DNA from 2 places in the Erwinia sp. V71 genome. Region 2 is predicted to be linked to the other one. Evidence: predicted binding sites of a transcription regulator. Region 2 holds the regulator's gene; the other holds the start of a gene.

Region 1 (4,215 bases), on a different contig from region 2:
ATTGCGCAGCCGGTCGGCCTGCTCAATGATCACCTTGGTGTATTCGGTTAATGCCGGATCGGGCAGCGCTTTCGCCAGCAATTGTGCGGCGCCGCGTAAGCCACCCAGCGGGTTTTTGATTTCATGCGCCAGACCGCGTACCAGATCACGCGCCGCCACTTGTTGTGCGTGCTGCAACTGTTCCTGGCTGAGACGACGCTGGTTATCCATCGGTGCCATTTCCAGCAGGATCAGGCCATCAGGCAGGCGTTGTGCCGTCAGCGACATAATGTGCGCGCGGCTGTCCACGACCAGAGTCACTTCGCTGTCGGTAAAGCCCTGACCAGCATCGAGACTTTCGCGCATCACATCGATATTCAGCGAGAAATAGCCCATCAGGTCCGGCAACGGGGTGCCAAACAACTTGCGCGAACTTTGCGCCAGCAGCTGCTGAGCGGCCGGGTTGGCGTAATGCACCACCAGCTCATTATCGACCAGCAGAATACTGTTAATCAGAGAGTTGAGAATCTGCCCAGCATCGGGCAGCGTGCCAGTTGCCATACAGCTTTCCCTCACCATACTTGTTGTACGCGCCAGCAGGCCTGAAAATTCAGGCACTATTTTGGTGCATTATAGTCGGTCAGTTCAAAAACCGATGAATTTGTGGAGAAAAAAGCCCATCCGAAGATGGGCTGAAAGTTTCCACGGCAACAAAAAACATCAAACCAAATTAAACGCTGTAGTAAAGCTCGAACTCTACTGGGTGCGGAGTCATGCGCACGCGGTCGTTTTCAGACTTACGCAGTTCGATGTAAGCATCGATAGCGTCGTCGGTGAACACGCCACCACGGGTCAGGAACTCACGGTCTTCGTTCAGCGCGTTCAGCGCTTCTTCCAGAGAGCCCGCTACTTTTGGAATCTCAGCTTCTTCTTCCGGCGGCAGGTCATACAGGTTCTTATCCATAGCATCGCCAGGATGGATCTTGTTGATTACGCCGTCGAGGCCTGCCATCAGCAGAGCGGTGAACGCCAGGTATGGGTTAGCCGCTGGGTCCGGGAAGCGCGCTTCGATACGACGTGCTTTCGGGCTGGCAACCACTGGGATACGGATAGAAGCAGAACGGTTACGGGCTGAGTAAGCCAGCATTACTGGTGCTTCGTAACCCGGGACCAGACGCTTGTAAGAGTTGGTGGTTGGGTTAGCCAGGGCGTTGATCGCTTTAGCGTGCTTGATGATACCACCAATGTAGAACAGAGCAGTTTCAGACAGGCCGCCGTATTTGTCGCCAGCGAACAGGTTCACGCCGCCTTTAGACAGGGACATGTGGCAGTGCATACCGGAACCGTTGTCGCCAAACATTGGTTTTGGCATGAAGGTCGCGGTTTTGCCGTAGGCGTGCGCCACGTTGTGCACCACATATTTGTAGATCTGAATTTCGTCAGCTTTTTTGGTCATGGTGTTGAAGCGGGTAGCCACTTCGTTCTGACCAGCAGTTGCCACTTCGTGGTGGTGTGCTTCAACAACCAGGCCCATTTGCTCCATGGTCAGACACATGGCAGAACGGATGTCTTGTGCAGAGTCGACCGGAGGAACCGGGAAGTAACCGCCTTTGATACCAGGACGGTGGCCTTTGTTGCCGCCTTCGTATTCTTTACCGGTGTTCCATGCTGCTTCGATATCGTCGATAGCAACGTGAGAACCGGAAGTGCTGGAGCCGAAACGGATGTCGTCAAACAGGAAGAATTCTGGCTCTGGTCCAAACAGCACGGTGTCCGCGATGCCGGAAGAACGCAGGTACTCTTCAGCGCGTTTAGCGATAGAGCGTGGGTCACGGTCGTAGCCCTGCAGAGTGCCTGGCTCGAGGATGTCACAACGGATGATCAGAGTAGAATCTTCGAAGAACGGATCCATCACCGCGGTGGTCGCGTCTGGCATCAGCACCATGTCGGATTCGTTAATGCCTTTCCATCCGCCGATGGAAGAACCATCGAACATTTTGCCTTCTTCGAAGAAGTCAGCGTTAACCTGATGAGCAGGAATGGTCACGTGTTGCTCTTTACCTTTGGTATCGGTAAAACGCAGGTCAACAAACTTCACTTCGTGCTCGTTCATCATCGACAGAACGTGTTCAGCGGACATACTTAACTCTCCTGGATTTTCATTGTCGTCGTGGTTCGAGAACTTTACTGGATGGCACGCGTCAATCAGCGCGTACACTTGATAATAAAGAACTCAGACAAGCTATCAACCGTTGTGGAAACTGCCGTTTTTCGCTTAATGAGATTAAAGCGAAATCTATGCCAACTTTTTAATTTGGGGCAAAAGGCGCTATTATGCACCCTCTCGTGAGACGAGGGATGCACCATGATGGATGTCGCGCACCATTGTGGTGCTTATGGGTGATTTGTGGGCACTCTTTTGGTGCAATTTCTCGACGCAGTGCAATCTTTGCACTGTTTATGGCGGTAAAAGCAATCCCGAAAGTGAAATTTCTATGAAATTTGTGATCTTGTTCAGTCCTTCGATTAATCCGTGTACAATAGCGCGCTATTTCTAATGCCTGAGGCAAAGCTGTGATCGAAAAATTGCGTAACATCGCCATTATTGCCCACGTTGACCATGGTAAAACGACCCTGGTTGATAAGTTGCTGCAGCAGTCCGGGACCTTTGATGCCCGCACCGAAGCAACCGAACGCGTAATGGACTCCAACGATTTGGAGAAAGAGCGTGGGATTACCATCCTCGCGAAAAACACTGCCATTAACTGGAACGACTACCGCATCAACATCGTAGACACCCCGGGTCACGCCGACTTTGGTGGTGAGGTTGAGCGCGTCATGTCAATGGTTGACTCCGTACTGCTGGTTGTTGACGCAATGGACGGCCCGATGCCGCAAACCCGTTTCGTGACCAAGAAAGCTTTTGCGAATGGTCTGAAGCCGATTGTTGTAATCAACAAAGTTGACCGTCCTGGCGCGCGTCCTGACTGGGTTGTTGATCAGGTGTTTGACCTGTTCGTAAACCTGGATGCGACTGACGAACAGCTCGACTTCCCAATTATTTATGCTTCTGCACTGCAGGGCATCGCGGGTCTGGATCATACCGATATGGCGGAAGATATGACTCCGCTGTATGAAGCGATCGTAGAGCACGTTTCACCACCACAGGTTGAAGTTGAAGCGCCATTCCAGATGCAGATTTCGCAGCTGGACTACAACAACTATGTTGGTGTTATCGGTATCGGCCGCATCAAGCGTGGTCGCGTTAAGCCGAACCAGCAGATCACTATCATTGATAGCGAAGGCAAAACCCGTAACGGTAAAGTCGGTAAAGTGCTGACTCACCTCGGCCTGGAGCGTATTGACGCGACCGTGGCAGAAGCGGGTGACATTATTGCTATCACCGGTCTGGGCGAACTGAACATCTCCGACACCATCTGCGACCCGCAGAATGTAGAAGCGCTGCCAGCGCTGAGCGTGGATGAGCCTACCGTGACCATGTTCTTCAACGTCAACACCTCACCATTCTGTGGTAAAGAAGGCAAGTTTGTGACTTCACGTCAGATTCTGGACCGTCTGAACAAAGAGCTGGTGCACAACGTGGCGCTGCGTGTTGAAGAAACCGAAGATGCGGATGCTTTCCGTGTTTCCGGCCGTGGTGAACTGCACCTGTCGGTACTGATCGAAAACATGCGTCGTGAAGGCTTTGAGATGGCAGTGTCGCGTCCAAAAGTTATCAACCGCATCATCGACGGCCGTAATCAGGAGCCGTTCGAAAACGTGACGCTGGATATCGAAGAACAGCACCAGGGCGCAGTGATGCAAGCTCTGGGTGAGCGTAAAGGCGACGTGAAAGATATGGTGCCAGATGGCAAAGGCCGTATCCGTCTCGATTACCTGATCCCGGCACGTGGTCTGATCGGTTTCCGTACCGAATTCATGACCATGACTTCCGGTACTGGTCTGCTGTACTCCACCTTCAGCCACTATGACGACGTGCGTCCGGGCGAAATCGGCCAGCGCCAGAACGGCGTGCTGATCTCTAACGGCCAGGGTAAAGCGGTTGCGTTCGCACTGTTCAGCCTGCAGGACCGCGGTAAGCTGTTCCTGGGTCACGGTGCGGAAGTGTATGAAGGCCAGATCATCGGTATTCACAGCCGTTCTAACGACCTGACCGTTAACTGTCTGACCGGTAAGAAGCTGACCAACATGCGTGCTTCCGGTACTGATGAAGCG
Region 2 (4,215 bases):
GGTATGGCGATCGAGGAAGGCGGCGACCGGGCGATCAAGACCCGTCATCGGGCGCAGTTTCGGGTCCCAGTGTGGGTTAGGCAGGAAACGCACGTCAAACACATAATCTGCATCAATCGGAATGCCGTGTTTAAAGCCAAAGGACTCAAACACCATGGTCAGCTCGCGCTCACGCTTGCCCAGCAGGCGCGTACGCAGCATCTCCGCCAGCTCATGCACCGACATTTCCGAGGTATCGATAATCAGATCGGCGCGGGAGCGTAGCGGCTCCAGCAGATCGTTCTCTTCATCGATAGCACTCTCCAGCGACAGATTTTTGCTGGAAAGCGGGTGCAGGCGGCGTGTATCACTGTAACGCCGGATTAGCGTGTTGCGATCGGCATCCAGGAACAGCAGCTGCGGCGAGAAACTGTCCGGCAGGCTGGTGATCGCTTTCTCAAAGACTTCCGGCGATTCCGGCATATTACGTACATCGATGCTGACCGCCGCAGATATGTTGCGATCGGCCAGAGAGTTCGCCAGTTCAGGCAATAACACCACCGGCAGGTTATCGACACAGTAAAATCCCATGTCCTCCAGTGCGCGCAGTGCGACTGATTTACCTGAACCTGAACGACCGCTGACGATCATCAGCACCATTAACTTTTCTCCCGATTAATACAACCGCACCAGTGTTTTAATGGTTCTCTTCCTGGCTTTCAGTAATGATCTCGTACAACTCTTCATCGCTCTGCGCACTGCGTAAGCGACGGCACACGGTTTTATCCGCCAGGCGTTTGGCCACCAGCGACAGCGTGTGCAGATGGGTTTTGCACTGATCGGCCGGCACCAGCAGCGCGAACAGCAGATCCACAGGCTGGTTATCAATTGCGTCGAAGGCAATCGGCTGATCGAGGCGAATAAACACGCCCACCGCGCGCAGCGTATCCTCTTCCAGTTTGCCGTGCGGGATAGCGATGCCATTGCCAATGCCTGTACTGCCCATACGTTCGCGCGTCAGGATCGCTTCGAAGATGGTCTGGTGCGGCAGGTTCAGCTGTTTGGCTGCTAACTCGCTGATAATTTCCAGCGCCCGCTTTTTGCTCTGGCAGTGTACGCCGCTGCGGGTGCAGTCAACGCTGAGGACAGAGGTCAGTTCCAGTGTGAGATCGTTGTTCATCATAGTTTCACTTACGTGTTCGCTTGTGCCCGCTCATCTGCCTACTTTACTCGCCATGTGATGGGAAAAGCAGCAAATTATTATCGACAGCGGCGCACTGGCGGAGAGACGTCCTCCGCTGCGCGCCGTTGCCGATGAGGCAAAAGTGAATTTAGTGTTGTTTTAACTTGTCTTTATGTTTGGTCAATTGACGCGCCAGTTTATCGATCAGCCCGTCAATGGCCGCGTACATATCCACCGCTTCCGAGGTTGCGTGTAATTCTCCACCATTCACATGCAGCGTTGCATCAGCCACCTGGGTGACTTTCTCCACTTTCAGCACAATATAGACCTGATTAATACGGTCAAAATATTGCTCCAGTTTGGCAAATTTGCTGTTCACAAAATCACGTAATGGATCGGTGATCTCAACATGTTGCCCGGTGATATTCAGCTGCATAGTGTCTTCCTTCTCAGTTCAGATCAAACCAATTGCTTGCGCTGGTTCGATGGCGGGATGGATAAAGACTCTCGGTATTTGGCGACAGTACGGCGCGCCACCATGATGCCCTGTTCGGAAAGCATGGTGGTTAACTTGCTGTCGCTCAGTGGTTTAGTGGGGTTTTCCGCCGAGATAAGCTTCTTCACCAGTGCGCGAATAGCCGTCGAGGAGGCTTCGCCACCGCCTTCGGTATTCACGTGGCTGGAGAAGAAATACTTCAGTTCGAAAATGCCGCGCGGACTGTGCAGATATTTTTGCGTGGTCACGCGGGAGATGGTGGATTCATGCATTTCGACGGCAGAGGCGATATCCGCCAGTACCATCGGGCGCATAAACTCTTCACCCTGTTCAAAGAACGCCTGCTGCTGTTCAACAATGCAGCGCGTCACTTTCAGCAACGTGTCATTACGGCTTTCCAGGCTCTTAATCAGCCATTTGGCTTCCTGCAGGTTGCTGCGGATAAATTGCGTGTCGCTGTCGTTGCGCGTGCCGCCACCCATTGCGGCGTAGTGCTGATTGATTTTCAGCCGTGGCACGCTGTCAGCATTCAGTTCCACTGTCCAGCGGGTGCCGACTTTGCGCACCAGCACATCGGGAATGACATATTCGGGTTCGCTGGTGTTGATCGACTGGCCCGGACGCGGATCGAGCGACTGGATCAGCAGCATCGCGCCTTTCAGCACGTCTTCTTTCAGCCGGGTGGAGCGCATCAGGCTGCGGAAATCGTGGTTGGCCAGCAGATCGAGGTGTTCGCTGACGATCTGACGTGCTTCTTTCAGCAGCGGCGTGTCATCAGGATATTGCGACAGCTGCACCAGCAGGCAGTCACGCAGATCGCGGGCGCCAACGCCGATTGGATCAAAACGCTGAATACGTTTCAGCACGGCTTCCACTTCGTCCAGCGCCAGCTCTTCATCACCGATGCTGTCGCGGATCTCTTCCAGTGTGGCGGTCAGATAGCCGGTATCGTCAATGGCATCGACAATCGAGGTAGCGATAGCGCGGTCGGTATCCGTGAATGGCGTCAGCTCCACCTGCCACATCAGGTAGTCCTGCAGGCTCTGGGTGGTTTCCCCCTGATACACCGGCAGTTCATCGTCATGGTAGTCGACGCTGTTGCCGGACGGCGTTCCTGCGGTATAGATTTCATCCCAGCTGGCGTCCAGCGGCAACTCTTCCGGCATGTCCTTCTGTTCCAGCGCCTCGCGGGTATCCAGGGCTTCTTTTTCCTGATACTCGTGCGCCTCGACTTCATCATGAAGATCGGTTTGTTCCAGCAATGGATTGCTTTCCAGCGCCAGCTGGATCTCCTGCTGGAGTTCAAGCGTAGAGAGTTGCAGCAAACGGATCGCCTGCTGCAATTGCGGCGTCATCGCGAGCTGTTGGCTAAGCCTGAGTTGCAAACCTTGCTTCATAGTCAGGATTCAAATTCCCAAGAGATACTGCGTGAAAACAACACCATATCAGAGTCTGAACTCTTCGCCCAGGTAGACGCGTTTTACCTGTTCGTCGGCCAGTACTGCTTCTGGTGTGCCATGGGCGATCAGATGCCCCTGGCTGACAATGTAAGCCCGTTCACATACTGCCAGCGTTTCGCGGACATTATGGTCGGTAATCAGTACGCCGAGCCCGCTGTCGCGCAGGTGCTCGATAATTTTTTTAATATCAATGACTGAGATGGGGTCAACCCCGGCAAAGGGTTCATCCAGCAGAATAAATTTGGGATTTGCCGCCAGCGCACGGGCGATCTCCACGCGACGGCGTTCACCGCCAGAGAGAGACTGACCCATGCTGTCGCGCAGATGCTCGATATGAAACTCTTCCATCAGCTCTTTTGCGCGATCCTCGCGCTGCTCAGTGGTTAAGTCATCGCGGATCTGCAATACCGCCATCAGGTTATCGTACACGCTGAGACGGCGGAAAATAGAGGCTTCCTGTGGCAGATAGCCAATGCCGCGGCGCGCGCGCGCATGCAGCGGCAGAATACTGATATCTTCGTCGTCAATCACAATACGGCCAGCATCGCGCGGTACAATGCCCACGACCATGTAGAAGGTGGTGGTCTTACCGGCACCATTCGGGCCGAGCAGGCCAACGATTTCGCCTGATTTCACTTCCAGGCTGACATCTTCCACCACACGGCGGCCTTTATAGGCCTTCGCCAGGTTCTCAGCGATTAATGTTGCCATAACGAATTAGTTACTCTTTTTCTGGCCGTCAGACGGCGTGCTCTTGTCCTGCAGCTGCGAAGGCACCAGTACGGTGGTGACGCGTTTGCCGCTGTTGCTGTAAGCCTGCATCTTCTGCTCTTTCACCAGATAGGTGATGCGATCGCCTTTCACATTGCTGTCGAGCTGTTCAAGATAAGCATTGCCGGTCAGCTCAACGAAATCTTTCGCCAGCTCATAATGCATTTTTTCTGCATGGCCCTGAACCGGTTTACCGTTGTCCTGCATCTGGTAGAAGGTGGCTGGCGCGCCATAGGCATCGACGATGGTTTTATTGCTGTCGCCGCCTGGACGTGTCACCACCACTTTATCCGCGGTGATTTTGATTGTGCCCTGGGTGACGATGA

What was found. Region 2 encodes sigma-54, which starts transcription at its own class of promoters, with help from an activator protein. Its sites were predicted from a motif close to GTTGGCACANNTTTCGCTNT; they were not measured.
Region 1: the regulator sigma-54 is predicted to act here: its motif matches at 2,266-2,285, upstream of glnA (glutamate--ammonia ligase).

What each region holds. Positions count from the first base shown of each region.
Region 1 covers NZ_CBFFRK010000044.1:12,608-16,822, forward strand. The annotation lists gene glnL (nitrogen regulation protein NR(II)) at 1-540, opposite strand, end outside; gene glnA (glutamate--ammonia ligase) at 710-2,119, opposite strand; gene typA (ribosome-dependent GTPase TypA) at 2,554-4,215, shown strand, end outside.
Region 2 covers NZ_CBFFRK010000002.1:57,747-61,961, forward strand. The annotation lists gene rapZ (RNase adapter RapZ) at 1-639, opposite strand, end outside; gene ptsN (PTS IIA-like nitrogen regulatory protein PtsN) at 677-1,159, opposite strand; gene hpf (ribosome hibernation promoting factor) at 1,311-1,598, opposite strand; gene rpoN (RNA polymerase factor sigma-54) at 1,622-3,055, opposite strand; gene lptB (LPS export ABC transporter ATP-binding protein) at 3,104-3,829, opposite strand; gene lptA (lipopolysaccharide ABC transporter substrate-binding protein LptA) at 3,836-4,215, opposite strand, start outside.